2 regions of the Streptomyces sp. NPDC001970 genome follow, and region 2 is predicted to be linked to the other one. Evidence: riboswitches for the same ligand, from Rfam matches in the RefSeq annotation. Region 2 holds a riboswitch; the other holds the start of a gene.
What was found. Region 2 has a riboswitch for cobalamin ahead of cobN (cobaltochelatase subunit CobN). Riboswitches for the same ligand answer to the same signal wherever they lie in the genome.
Positions count from the first base shown of each region.

Region 1 (7,283 bases), on a different contig from region 2:
CGGCCCGGCCCCGTGGCGTGGACGGTGAGCCGGGGCTCGCCTGGGAAGGGCCGTCCGGGCGGCACCTTGAGCGCGGCGTCGCTGGCGTAACGGCCGGCCGCGAAGGTGGCCGCACCGAGACCTATGAGAGTGGTGACGGCCGCTGCCGTCGCTGTAACCGGGCGCACTGCTCCAGTGTCGGCGCGTCACCGCAGTGCTGCCAGTGGACAGGGCACGGCGGGTGACGCCGCCGTGCGATCGGCGTGATCCACGCGCCCGGCCGGAGTGGTGTGCACAGCGCGGTCAGAGGCGCGGCGCGGCCAGAGGCGCAGTGCGGCCAGGCGTCCGGAGGGAGCGGCGTACGCGGCGCTGTCAGCGGGACTGGCCGTAGGTCCGGAGCTTGTCGCGCACCTCGTCGAGCTGGGCGGGCGAGAGCAGGGACGGCTCCCGGCCGGGGACGGAGCTCGCGGTGAGCCAGACCCGGCACATCCACTCCAGCTGGGCCGTCCGGTCGTATGCCTGGTCGAGCGAGGCTCCGTACGTGACGGTTCCGTGGTTCTGGAGGAGACAGCCCGTGCGGTCCGCGAGGGCCCGGAGCATGTTCGCGGCCAGCTCGTCCGTCCCGTAGAGGGCGTACGGGGCGACACGGACGGGGCCGCCGAGGGCCGCGGCCATGTAGTGGATCAACGGCAGCTCGGTGACCAGGGTGGAGACGGCGGTGGCGTGCACGGCATGGGTGTGCACGACGGCCGTCGCGTCCGTGGCGTGGTAGATCTCCAGATGCAGCGGCAGCTCGCTGGTGGGGGTGAGCGCGCCGAGCAGCTGCCGCCCGTCGAGGCCGACGGCGACGGGGGCCTGCGCGCCGAGCCGGTCGTAGGGCACTCCGCTCGGGGTGACCAGGACCAGCTCGCCGTCGTCCGTGGAGACCCGTACGGAGACATTGCCCGAGGTCCCGACGACGAGTCCGTCCACCGCGGTTCTGCGGGCGGTGGCCACGAGGTCCGCCCAGGCCCGGCCGACCACGTCCTCCCGCTGGTCCTGCCGCTGCTCGTGCCGCTGCTCGTTTGGCTGGTCCCGCCCCGGTGCCTGTCCCTGCTGCCTGGTCATGCGGTGATCCTTTCAGGGCATGCGACGCAACAGCGGCCGAAGCCTTCCGAGCGGCCGGGAGTGAGCAGGATCTCCTCGGCGGATCGACGACCCGGCTGCCCGCCCGCGAAACCCCGCATTAGCCCGGTTTCCGCCACTCTTCCCTTCGCAGGCGGAGTGGGTGCATCCACCTTGGGACACCACGCCGCCCGCCTCAGTTCACCTTCCGTTCATCCAGGTTGCCTACGGTCGGCGAGCCACTGACATCCAAAAGAAGCCTGGGTAAATGGAAAACATCACGCTTCTGCTCGGGATCGTGATCGTCACCGCGCTCGTGTTCGATTTCACGAACGGTTTCCACGACACAGCCAACGCGATGGCGACGACCATCTCGACCGGCGCACTCAAGCCCAAGACGGCGGTGGCCATGTCCGCCGTGCTGAATCTTGTCGGCGCATTCCTGTCCGTCGAGGTCGCCAAGACGATCTCCGGCGGGATCATCAACGAAGAAGGCATACGCACCGAAGTGATCTTCGCGGCGCTCGTCGGCGCCATTCTGTGGAACCTCTTCACCTGGCTGCTGGGCCTGCCGTCCAGCTCCTCGCACGCACTCTTCGGCGGTCTCATCGGCGCCGCCGTGATGTCCGCCGGTTTCTCCGCCGTCAACGGCGGGACCATCGTCACCAAGGTCCTGATCCCGGCCATCGCCGCGCCGGTCGTGGCGGGCCTCGCCGCGCTCTTCGCGACGAAGCTGACGTACAGGATCGGCGCCAAGGCCGACGACAAGGCCACGTCCAAGGGCTACCGCGCCGGCCAGATCGCCTCGGCCGGACTCGTCTCCCTCGCCCACGGCACCAACGACGCGCAGAAGACCATGGGTGTCATCACCCTGGCCCTGGTCACCGGCGGCGTCCTCGCCCCCGGCTCGAACCCCCCGATGTGGGTCATCGTCTCCGCCGGTCTGGCGATCGCGCTCGGTACGTACCTGGGCGGCTGGCGCATCATCCGCACCATGGGCAAGGGCCTGACCGACCTCCAGCCGCAGCAGGGCTTCGCCGCCCAGACCAGCGCCGCGACGGTGATCCTGGCCTCCTCGCACCTCGGCTTCTCGCTCTCCACCACCCAGTCCTGCTCAGGCGCCGTGATGGGCGCGGGCCTCGGCCGCAAGGGCGGCGTGGTCCGCTGGTCCACCGCCACCCGGATGTTCGTCGCCTGGGGTCTGACACTGCCGGCCGCCGCGGCCGTGGGCGCCGCCGCCGAGTTCCTGACCAGCCAGGGCGCCTGGGGCATCGCCGCCGTCGCGCTGCTGCTGATCGCGGGCTCGGGTGTGATCTGGTCGCTCTCGCGCCGCAAGCCGGTCGACCACACCAATGTCACCGACGACGAGATCGGCGCGAACGGCACCGACGCCGGGGCCGGTTCGCTGGACGGCCTCAAGGTCACCATCCCCGCGCCGGCCGCTCCCGCGGCCGCCGGTGAGCCCGCCCCCGCACCCGCACCCGCACCCGCCGCCACGGTGTAAGGAAGTAACGAACAGCATGAAGATCGACTGGGCAGCTCTCGGCTCCGTCTTCGGCGTGAGCCTCGTCGTCACCGTCGCGCTGGTGGGCCTGTTCACCCTGGGCATCGTGGGCCTCGCCAAGCAGCAAGCCGCCTCCGCGCAGGGTGGTTCGGGCGGTTCCGCGGCCCTCGCGCGCACGGGCGCCTACGCCTGCTTCGCGCTGTGCGCTGCGGCCGTGGCGTACGGGATCCACCTGATCGTCGTCTGACAGCCGGCGCATCCTCGTCACAGGGGCCGGACACACCTTCGGGTGCGTCCGGCCCCTGTCGTACGTCGGACTCGCAGCCGGACTCCGCTGTGGGACTGCGCACACTGTCCCGCCGCAGGTCAGGGGCGAGTTGACGGGTGTTCGCGGCCGTGGTGGACTTCCGGAGCCATTTACGGCGGCAGAAGAGGAAGCCGGTGCGAATCCGGCGCGGTCCCGCCACTGTCACGGGTGCACTCCACTCCCGGAGCCAGGAACTCTCACCGCCGGTCACGTCGAGCCAGGGCGCGGACCCTGAGTGAGGACGAACATGCGTGCAGAGCGGACCTTTGCATGCGGTGCAGCTGCCGGACTCGCCGGCGACCTGCTCTTCGGCGATCCGCGCCGAGGACATCCGGTCGCCGCGTTCGGCCGGGCCGCCGCTGCCGTCGAACGGGTGCTGTGGCGCGACCACCGCGGGTGGGGCGCCGTGCACACCGTCGTGTGCGCCGGGGGCGCGATCGCAGCGGGTGCGCTGGCCGCTGCTTCCGTACGCCGTTCCCGTACGGCGTCCATCGCGCTGACCGCCGCGGCCACCTGGGCCGTCGTCGGCGGTACGTCGCTGGGGCGGGAGGCCCGGGCGATCGGCGGGGCACTGGCGGCCGGTGACATCGAGGTCGCCCGGGAGCGGCTGCCGCATCTGTGCGGGCGCGACCCGCAGGCGCTGGACGGCCCCGGGATCGCCCGCGCGGTCGTCGAGTCCGTCGCCGAGAACACCTCCGACGCCGTCGTCGGCGCACTCGTGTGGGGTGCGCTCGGCGGAGTTCCCGGGCTGGTGGGCTTCCGTGCCGTGAACACGCTGGACGCGATGGTGGGTCACAAGTCGCCCCGCCACCGCCGGTACGGCTGGGCCTCGGCGCGGCTCGACGACGCCGCCGGCTGGCCGGGCGCCCGCCTCACCGCCGCACTCGCGGTGCTCGCCGGCGGCAACCCCCGCGGTGCCGTACGGGCCTGGCGCGCGGACGCCGCGAAGCACCCGAGCCCCAACGCGGGCCCGGTGGAGGCGTCGTTCGCGGGGGCTCTCGGCGTACGGCTCGGCGGGACGCTCTCGTACGCCGGACGAGTCGAGCACCGCCCCGTGCTCAACAGCGGCGGCCGGGCCGTCGAGGTCGCGGACATCGAGCGTGCGGTACGGCTGTCGAGGCGCGTGGGGGTGCTGGCACTCGTGGCGTGCGCGGGCGCGCGGGCGGCCGCCGGGGCCCTGAAGGGGATGAAGGGGAGGCCCGCATGAGCGGGGGCGGACTGCTGGTCGCCGGAACCACGTCGGACGCCGGCAAGAGCGTCGTCACGGCCGGGATCTGCCGGTGGCTGGTGCGCCAGGGCGTGAAGGTCGCGCCTTTCAAGGGACAGAACATGTCCCTCAACTCCTTTGTGACCCGGGAAGGTGCGGAGATCGGCCGGGCGCAGGCCATGCAGGCGCAGGCGGCGCGCGTGGAGCCGTCGGCGCTCATGAACCCGGTGCTGCTGAAACCGGGCAGCGACCGCTCCAGCCAGGTCGTCCTGATGGGCAAGCCGGTGGGCGAACTGAGCGCGCGCGGCTACCACGGGGGCAGGCAGCAGGCACTCTTCGAACCGGTCATGGAGTGCCTGGAGAAGTTGCGGAGCACGTACGACGCCGTCATCTGCGAGGGCGCGGGCAGCCCCGCCGAGATCAACCTGCGCCGCACCGACATCGTCAACATGGGCATCGCACGGGCCGCGCGTTTCCCGGTGCTGGTGGTCGGGGACATCGACCGGGGCGGGGTCTTCGCGCAGTTCTTCGGTACGACGGCGCTGCTCGCCCGGGAGGACCAGGAGCTGATCGCGGGCTACCTCGTCAACAAGTTCCGGGGCGATGTGACGCTGCTGGAACCGGGGTTGGACATGCTGCACGGGTTGACCGGCCGGCGGACGTACGGCGTCCTGCCGTACGCGCACGGCCTCGGCATCGACGAGGAGGACGGCCTGCGCGTGTCCCTGCGGGGCGCGGTCAGGGAGTCCGTGGTCGCCCCGCCGGCCGGGGAGGACGTGCTGCGGGTCGCGGTGTGCGCGGTGCCTCTGATGTCCAACTTCACCGATGTGGACGCGCTGGCGGCCGAACCCGGCGTGGTCGTGCGCTTCGTGGACCGCGCCGAGGAGTTGGTGGACGCCGACCTGGTGGTCGTGCCCGGCACGCGCGGTACCGTCCGCGCGCTGGAGTGGCTGCGCGAGCGGGGCCTCGCCGACGCGCTGGTGCGCCGTGCGGTGGACGGCCGCCCCGTGCTCGGCATCTGCGGCGGCTTCCAGCTGCTCGGGGAACACATCGACGACGAGGTCGAGTCGCGTGCCGGCTCCGTGGCGGGGCTCGGACTGCTGCCGGTGCGGGTGCGGTTCGCCCGCGAGAAGACCCTCGCCCGGCCGGTCGGTCAGGCGCTGGGCGAACGGGTCGAGGGGTACGAGATCCACCACGGCGTGGCCGAAGTGCTGGACGGTGAAGCGTTCATCTCTGATGACAATGGACACAGCTTGGACGGGTGCAGGGTCGGAGCGGTGTGGGGGACGCACTGGCACGGGTCGCTGGAGAGCGACGGCTTCCGGCGGGCGTTCCTGCGGGTCGTCGCGGCGGCGGCGGGACGACGCTTCGTCCCGGCGCCGGACACGAGCTTCGGGGCGCTGCGCGAGGAGCAACTGGACCGGCTGGGCGACCTGATCGCGGCACACGCGGACACGGACGCGCTCCTGCGCCTGATCGAGGGCGGTGCGCCCTCGGGCCTCCCCTTCATCGCGCCGGGCGCGCCGTGAGGCGGGGGACGGGCGCGACGCGGGTGCGCGTGGCGTTCCCGGACGCCTGCGACGGGCTTCTCTCCCCGCCCCGCCCCTTCCGCCTGACCGGATCCGAAGGAGCCCGTCCGGGCCTCGATGAGCGGGGTCGCGGCGACGGAGGCCCCGTGTACGCGCAAGGCAATCGCCCTCGGGAGGGCAACGGCGAGCAGCGCAGTCGGCGCGGCTTCATCGAAGGAGTGATCGGGCGATGACCACCCCCTATCCGTTCACCGCGGTCGTCGGGATGGACGACCTGCGGCTGGCCCTGCTGCTCAACGCGGTGAGTCCGGCGGTCGGCGGTGTGCTCGTGCGCGGTGAGAAGGGCACGGCCAAGTCGACTGCCGTGCGGGCACTCGCGGCGCTCATGCCGGATGTGGACGTGGTCGCCGGGTGCCGGTTCTCGTGTGCGCCGGGGGCGCCCGATCCCGGGTGTCCGGACGGGCCGCACGAGGCTGCGCCCGGTACGGCACGGCCGGCGCGGATGGTCGAGCTGCCCGTCGGGGCCTCGGAGGACCGGCTGGTCGGAGCGCTCGACATCGAACGGGCGCTCGCGGAGGGCGTGAAGGCGTTCGAGCCCGGCCTGCTCGCGGACGCGCACCGGGGCATTCTGTACGTCGACGAGGTCAACCTGCTCCACGACCACCTGGTGGATCTCCTGCTGGACGCCGCTGCCATGGGTGCCTCGTACGTGGAGCGGGAGGGCGTGTCCGTACGGCATGCCGCCCGCTTCCTGCTCGTCGGGACGATGAATCCCGAAGAGGGCGAACTGCGGCCGCAGTTGCTGGACCGGTTCGGTCTGACGGTCGAGGTGGCGGCGTCACGGGAGCCGGAGCAGCGGGTCGAGGTCGTGCGGCGGCGGCTGGCGTACGACGACGACGCGGACGGCTTCGCGGCGCGCTGGGCGGACGAGGAGTCGTCGCTGCGCGAACGGATCGCCGCGGCCCGGGCGCTGCTGCCCCGGGTGGAGCTGGGTGACGCGGCGCTGCGGCAGATCGCGGCGACGTGCGCGGCGTTCGAGGTGGACGGCATGCGCGCCGACATCGTGATGGCCAGGACCGCGACGGCGCTGGCCGCATGGGCGGGGCGTACGGACGTGCTGGAGGAGGACGTACGGCAGGCCGCGCTGCTGGCGCTCCCCCACCGGCGGCGGCGCAACCCGTTCGACGCGCCGGGCCTCGACGAGGACAAGCTCGACCAGACGCTGGAGCAGTTCGGCGCGGACGACGAGCCGGACCCCGACCCGGACCCCGACCCGGACCCGGGTCCCGGCGGCCCGGACGGCGGGCCCGGCGGCGGCCCGGACGGCGGTGGCGGCATTCCGCCGCAGGGGCAGGGTCCCGACGCGGATGAGGCGCCGCCCACCGGGCAGCCGGAGTCGCAGCCCGCCCCGGCCCCCGGCGCGGGCGAGCAGTCCGCCGTACGGTCCGCCGAGCCGTTCCGTACGAAGATGCTGAGCGTCCCCGGGCTCGGCGAGGGCGCGGCCGGGCGCCGCTCCCGCGCCCGCACCGAACACGGCAGGACGACCGGCGCCCGGCGGCCCCGAGGCGCGCTCACCAAACTCCACCTGGCGGCGACGGTGCAGGCCGCGGCCCCGCACCAGCGGGCGCGCGGGCGGTCGGGCGCGGGCCTCGT
Region 1 covers NZ_JBSFDW010000003.1:347,786-355,068, reverse strand. The annotation lists gene ACWCP0_RS06190 (alpha/beta hydrolase) at 1-167, opposite strand, end outside; gene ACWCP0_RS06185 (class II aldolase/adducin family protein) at 352-1,086, opposite strand; gene ACWCP0_RS06180 (anion permease) at 1,352-2,587, shown strand; gene ACWCP0_RS06175 (hypothetical protein) at 2,604-2,834, shown strand; cobalamin riboswitch at 2,971-3,110, shown strand; gene ACWCP0_RS06170 (cobalamin biosynthesis protein) at 3,142-4,101, shown strand; gene ACWCP0_RS06165 (cobyric acid synthase) at 4,098-5,630, shown strand; gene ACWCP0_RS06160 (putative cobaltochelatase) at 5,860-7,283, shown strand, end outside.
Region 1: another riboswitch for cobalamin. It lies ahead of ACWCP0_RS06170 (cobalamin biosynthesis protein); the one in region 2 lies ahead of cobN (cobaltochelatase subunit CobN).

Region 2 (7,283 bases):
GATCATCTCCAGGAGCCGGAAGAGTGCGGTGGGCGCGTTGCCCACGGCGACGACCGAGCCTTCGAGGCGGTCGCGCCACAGTTCGAGGGCAGCGGCGCTCCGGGTCGTTCCGAGCTCGGCGGCGAGTGCCGGCACGGACGGGTCGGAGAGCGTGCAGATCACCTCGTTGTCGGCGGGCAGCCGCTTGCGGGTGACGCCGCTGGCGACCATCCGGGCGTCGCACAGGATGGGTGCGCCGGCGCGCAGGGCCTCGCGGGCGCGGGCCACCACGGCGTGCGAGTACGCGAGATCGCGGACGAGGTCGACCATGCCGCAGGCGTGGATCATCCGCACCGCGACCTGGCTGACGTCGGCGGGGAGCGCGGAGAGGTCGGCCTCGGCGCGGATGGTGGCAAAGGACTGGCGGTAGATCTCCGCGCCGTCCTTCTCGTAGTCGAACACGGTGCTCTCGCTCATTTCCTCGTACGTGACGCCGCCGTCACGGCGTCGGCCAGTGCAGTTCGGGTGACGGGCACGCCGTTCACCTCGTAGCGGTCGCCGCCCGTCGCGACCACGTCCACGTACGCCCCGTGGGGACGCCCGCAGCGCCGTTCGCAGCCCGACCAGTACACGGGCAGGCCGCCGCCCGGCGCCGCGTCCGCCCGTACGTCGGACAGGGACTTGGCGCACCCGGGCCGGCCGGTGCAGGCGCCGTACCAGGCGGAGTGAGGTGCGGTGATGAACCCCGCCCGCGCGAGTGCGGCAAGCCGTGCATCGGCCGCGTCGCGATCCGCGAAGCCGGGCACGACCACCCCGCGCCACGGAGTGAGCCGCACCTCGCCCCCGGGCGCGGGCAGCAGCGCCCGCACCTGGCGGACGGTGAGCCGTCCGAGCGGCGCTCCGACCGACAGGGCCCAGCTTTCGGCCCCTTGGACGACCCCGGGGAGGGGGCCCGCGGCCGGCCGGCCTCCGGCGGTGTCCTCCCCACCCCGCCCCTTCCCGGACGGGGGCTCCGCCCCGGACCCCGGGACAGGACCGGGAACCGGCTGCGGGCCCGGATGTCCGTCCTCGACCGCCGGACGGGCTCCGAACGGGAAGAGCTCCGCCGCGACACCCGCCGCCTCCAGATACGCCCCCACCGGCACGGCCTGCCCCACGGGCAGCTCCCGCACCCGCCACGCCCCCGTGCCCGCCGCGGCCGCCGCGGCGAGGAACGCTTCGGCCGCGGCGAGGGCGGCACGCGGCGCGTCAGCGGTGCGGACGCGGAAGGCCTGCGGCCCGACGCGCAGGACCGCCACACCTCCCGGCTCTGCGAGCAAGGTCACATCCGCACCGAGCCCCGCCACATCCCCGCGCCCGTCGTCCAGCGCGAACAGGAAACGCCCCGAAAGCCCGGCCGCCCAGTCGCTCGCGCACAGCAGTTCGTCCAGTCGTCGTGCCCACAACTGCACATCGGCACAGCCGAGTCCGTCGAGTCCGGCGAGCGGCGATGCCACCAGGTTCCGTACCCGCTCATGGGTCTCGGAGGGAAGCAGCCCGGCTTTGCGGAGCAGCGCCGCGAGTTCTGCCCCGCAGCCCTCGCCGAGGCCGCGCAGCTCCACGTTCCCGCGCGAGGTGATGCTCAGCGCACCGTCTCCCAACGCCTCGGCGGACGCGGCCAGAACCTCGACCTGACGAGACGTCAGAAGACCTGCGGGAAGCCGGAGTCGGGCCAGCCCGCCGTCGTCCGCCGCATGCAGCCGCAGTGCTCCCGGGCAGGCATCTCCCCGGTCCCGTATGCGGGTTTCGCCCCGGTCCGGGGGTGTTGGTGGTGTCGGCGGCATGGCGGCGAGCATACCCACGTCCTCCCCACGTCCCTGCCCGCGTCCTTCGGGCTCCTCCGAGGTGACCGCCCCGGTGGCAGCGAGCAGCCTCTACTATGCAGACGGCACAGGGTCCCAGGACCCTAGGGAGGAAGCCCGGTGAGATTCCGGCGCGGTCCCGCCACTGTGAACCGGGCCTCGTCACGCGGCCAGGTGAGTCAGGAACTCCCGCCGTCCTACGACCACCCGGGGCGCGGACACCCCGAGGAAGGCCTGCGCACGCGATGACGCACGCGACGATCCTGCTGCTGTCGACCTCCGACACCGACCTGCTCAGCGCCCGCGCGGCCACAGGCCCGGTCGACCACCGCTTCGCCAACCCCTCCCGCCTCGCGCTGGAGGAGCTGCCCGCGCTGCTCGACGGCACGGACCTCGTCGTCGTACGCCTCCTCGGTGGCATCCGTGCCTGGCAGGAGGGGATCGACGCACTGCTCGCGCAGGCGCGGCCCGTGGTGGTCCTCACCGGCGAACAGGCCCCCGACGCACAGCTGATGGAGGCGTCCACCGTCCCCATCGGCATCGCGGCCGAGGCGCACGCCTACCTCGCGCACGGCGGGCCGGCCAACCTGGAGCAGCTCGCCCGGTTCCTGTCCGACACGGTCCTGCTCACCGGCCACGGCTTCGAGCCGCCGGCGCCCGCCCCCACCTGGGGCCCCCTCGACCGCACCCCGCGCAGCACGACCGGCCCCACGGTCGCGGTCCTCTACTACCGCGCCCACCACATGAGCGGCAACACCGCCTTCGTCGGCGCCCTCTGCGACGCCGTCGAGGACGCGGGTGGTCAGGCCCTTCCCCTCTACGTCGCATCGCTCCGCGCCCCCGAGCCCGAGCTGCTCGACCGGCTCCGAGGCGCCGACGCCGTCGTCACCACCGTCCTCGCCGCGGGCGGCACCAGGCCCGCAGAGGCACAGGCCGGCGGCGACGACGAGTCCTGGGACGCGGGTGCGCTCGCCGCGCTCGACGTGCCCGTCCTGCAGGCGCTGTGCCTGACCGGGTCGCGCAGCACATGGGAGGAGAGCGACGAGGGGCTGTCCCCGCTGGACGCCGCGAGCCAGGTCGCGGTCCCCGAGTTCGACGGCCGCCTCATCACCGTCCCGTTCTCCTTCAAGGAGATCGACGAGGACGGCCTGCCCGCGTACGTCGCCGACGCCGAGCGCGCGGCCCGCGTCGCCGGGATCGCCGTACGGCACGCGCGGCTGCGCCACATCCCGAACGCCGGCAAGCGCCTCGCGCTCGTCCTGTCCGCGTACCCGACGAAGCACTCCCGCATCGGCAACGCCGTCGGCCTCGACACCCCCGCGTCCGCCGTCGCTCTGCTGCGCCGACTCCGCGACGAGGGCTACGACTTCGGTACGGAGGAGATCCCCGGCCTCTCCCCCGTGGCCTCCGGCACGGGAGGTGCCCCCGGCCGCTCCGGCGACGAACTGATTCACGCGCTCATCGAGGCGGGCGGCCACGACCGGGACTGGCTCACCGACGAGCAGCTCGCCCGCAACCCGGTCCGTATCCCGGCGGCCGACTACAGGCGCTGGTACGCCACGCTCCCGCAGGAGCTGCGCGAGCACGTGGAGCAGCACTGGGGCCCGGCGCCGGGCGAGATGTTCCTGGACCGCTCCCGCAACCCGGAGGGCGACATCGTGCTGGCCGCCCTGCGGCGCGGCAACCTGCTGATCCTCATCCAGCCCCCGCGCGGCTTCGGTGAGAACCCGATCGCGATCTACCACGACCCCGATCTGCCGCCCTCGCACCACTACCTCGCCGCCTACCGCTGGATCGCGGCCGCGGAGGACGACGGCGGCTTCGGCGCCGACGCGATGATCCACCTCGGCAAGCACGGGAACCTGGAGTGGCTGCCCGGCAAGAACGCCGGCCTGTCCGCCGCCTGCGCGCCCGACGCGGCGCTCGGCGACCTGCCGCTCGTCTACCCGTTCCTGGTCAACGACCCGGGCGAGGGCACCCAGGCCAAGCGCCGGGCGCACGCCACGCTCATCGACCATCTCGTGCCGCCGATGGCCCGCGCCGACTCGTACGGCGACATCGCACGCCTGGAGCAGCTGCTCGACGAGTACGCGCAGATCTCCTCCATGGACCCGGCGAAGCTGCCCGCCGTCCGCGCCCAGATCTGGACGCTGATCCAGGCCGCCAGGCTCGACCACGACCTCGGCCTGGACGACCGCCCCGACGACGACGGCTTCGACGACTTCCTGCTCCACGTCGACGGCTGGCTGTGCGAGGTCAAGGACGCCCAGATCCGCGACGGACTGCACGTCCTCGGCGGCGCGCCCACCGGCCCCGAGCGGGTCAATCTCGTCCTGTCGATCCTCCGTGCGCGGCAGATCTGGGGCGGCACGACCACCCTGCCCGGACTGCGCGAAGCCCTCGGCCTCGACGAGTCCGCCGCGACCCGTACGACCGCCGACGAGGCGGAGGCCACGGCCCGTGCGCTGGTCGAGGCGATGGAGGCGGCGGACTGGAACCCGGCCGCGGTGCCGGCCGTGGCAGCGGGCCACGGCCCGCAGGTGGCCGAGATCCTGCAGTTCGCCGCCCAGCAGGTCGTCCCGCGCCTGTCCGCCACGACCGACGAACTCGACAACAGCGTCCACGCGCTGAACGGCGGCTTCGTCCCGGCCGGTCCGTCCGGCTCGCCGTTGCGCGGACTGGTCAACGTCCTGCCGACCGGCCGCAACTTCTACTCCGTCGACCCCAAGGCCGTCCCCTCCCGCCTCGCCTGGGAGACCGGCCAGGCCCTCGCCGATTCGCTGCTCACGCGCTACCGCACCGACAACGGCGACTGGCCGACCTCCGTCGGCCTCTCCCTGTGGGGGACGAGCGCGATGCGTACGGCGGGCGACGACGTCGCCGAGGCCCTCGCCCTGCTCGGGGTCCGGCCCGTCTGGGACGACGCGTCGCGCCGCGTCACCGGCCTGGAGCCCGTCCCGGCCGAGGAGCTGGGCCGCCCGCGCATCGATGTCACGCTCCGCATCTCCGGATTCTTCCGGGACGCGTTCCCGCACGTCATCGGACTGCTCGACGACGCGGTACGGCTCGCCGCCGCGCTCGACGAGCCCGCCGACGTCAACCACGTACGGGCCCATGCCCAGGCGGACCTCGCCGAGCACGGCGACGAACGCCGCGCCACGACCCGTATCTTCGGCTCCCGCCCGGGCACGTACGGCGCCGGCCTGCTGCAGCTGATCGACTCCCGCGACTGGCGCACCGACGCGGACCTCGCCGAGGTCTACACGGTGTGGGGCGGCTACGCGTACGGCCGCGGGCTCGAAGGACGCCCGGCGCGCGAGGAGATGGAGACGGCGTACAAGCGGATCGCGGTCGCCGCGAAGAACACGGACACGCGCGAGCACGACATCGCCGACTCCGACGACTACTTCCAGTACCACGGCGGCATGGTCGCCACCGTCCGCGCCCTGCGCGGCACCGCGCCCGAGGCGTACATCGGCGACTCCACCCGACCCGAGACGGTCCGTACGCGGACGCTGGTCGAGGAGACGTCCCGCGTCTTCCGCGCGCGGGTCGTCAACCCCAAGTGGATCGAGGCGATGCGCCGCCACGGCTACAAGGGCGCCTTCGAACTCGCCGCTACCGTGGACTACTTGTTCGGCTACGACGCCACCACCGGCGTCGTCGCCGACTGGATGTACGACAAGCTCACCCAGGCGTACGTCCTGGACCCCGAGAACCGCGAGTTCCTGCAGCAGGCCAACCCCTGGGCCCTCCACGGCATCGCCGAACGCCTCCTGGAAGCCGAGTCCCGCGGTATGTGGGCCAAGCCCGACCCGGCGGTGCTGGAGGCGCTTCGGCAGGTGTTCCTGGAGACCGAGGGCGACTTGGAGGGCGACGACTAGGTGGCTTCCGGTGAGCGCGCCCCTGCCGCACCGTCCCGCCGTAAGAATTCCGTCACCGGCCAAAAGGCCCGCCGGGGGCGCGGTCCCCGCTTCAATAGGGGCATGAAGGCAGCAGCAGTGTTGAGGAAGCCGGTCGTCGCCATCATCCTGGCGGTGGTGGCGGTGGCGCTCGGCTTCGGTCTGTACTGGTTCCAGCCGTGGCAGCTGTTCGTCGACCGGACCGTGCGCGAGGAGCTTCCGGCCGCGGTGCCCCCGGCCGCCTCCGCCACCCCGGACGCGTCCGCTTCCGCGCCCTCCTCGCCCGCGACCCCCGTGACCCTCGCCTCGGGCTCGTTCATCAGTCATGAGCACGCCACGAAGGGCACGGTCAGGATCGTCGAGCTCCCGGACGGCTCGCGCACGCTCCGGCTGGAGGGCCTCGACACGAGCAACGGCCCCGACCTGCGGGTCTGGCTCACCGACGCACCGGTGAAGGAGGGCGTGGCCGGCTGGCGCGTCTTCGACGACGGCGCGTACGTCAGCCTCGGGAAGCTCAAGGGCAACAAGGGCGACCAGAACTACGCGCTGCCCGCCGACGTCGATCTGGGCACGTACTCCAGCGTCGCCATCTGGTGCGACCGCTTCGACGTCTCCTTCGGCGCGGCGGAGCTCACGAAGGCGGCCGCGTAGCCTGAAAGGACGATGAACACCTTCACGACGTCATGGGGCGACCTCGGCCTCACGCGCTTTCCCGAGGACCCCCGTGACCAGCTCCGCGCCTGGGACGCCTCCGACGAGTACCTGCTGCGCCACCTGGAGGGCGAAGAGGCCGTCGGCACCGCCGTCGTCCTGGGCGACCGCTGGGGTGCCCTGACCACCGCGCTCGCCGCGCACCGGCCCGTGCAGATCACCGACTCGTACCTGACCCAGCAGGCGACCCGCGCCAATCTCGCCCGCAACCGCACGCCGGCCGAGGCCGACGGCGTACGGCTGCTGTCGACCCAGGACTCGCCCCCGGACCGGATCGACGTCCTGCTGGTGCGCGTGCCCAAGAGCCTCGCCCTCCTCGAGGACCAGCTGCAGCGGCTCGCGCCGCATCTGCACGCGGACACCCTCGTCGTCGGTACGGGCATGGTGACGGAGATCCACACCTCCACGCTGAAGCTGTTCGAGCGGATCATCGGCCCGACCAGGACCTCGCTGGCCGTGAAGAAGGCGCGGTTGATCTTCTGCACCCCGGATCCCGAGCTGCTCGCCTCCGCACCCGCGGCCGGCTGGCCGCGCCGCTACGACCTGCCCCCGGACATCGGCGCCATGTCCGGCCGCGCCGTCACCAATCACGCGGGCATCTTCTGCGCCGAGCGCCTCGACATCGGCACGCGCTTCTTCCTCCGGCACCTGCCGCAGCGCCGCGGCCCGCTCCGCGTCGTGGACCTGGGCTGCGGCAACGGAGTGGTCGGTACGGCCGCCGCCGTGGCGAACCCCGAGGCCGACGTGGTGTTCACGGACGAGTCGTACCAGGCGGTGGCATCGGCCGAGGCGACGTTCCGGGCGAACACGGGCCCGGCCGCGAAGGCCGAGTTCCTCGTGGGCGACGCGC
Region 2 covers NZ_JBSFDW010000006.1:51,183-58,465, forward strand. The annotation lists gene ACWCP0_RS09865 (precorrin-8X methylmutase) at 1-456, opposite strand, end outside; gene ACWCP0_RS09870 (cobalamin biosynthesis protein CobG) at 453-1,814, opposite strand; cobalamin riboswitch at 1,888-2,031, shown strand; gene cobN (cobaltochelatase subunit CobN) at 2,066-5,704, shown strand; gene ACWCP0_RS09880 (DM13 domain-containing protein) at 5,807-6,373, shown strand; gene ACWCP0_RS09885 (methyltransferase) at 6,386-7,283, shown strand, end outside.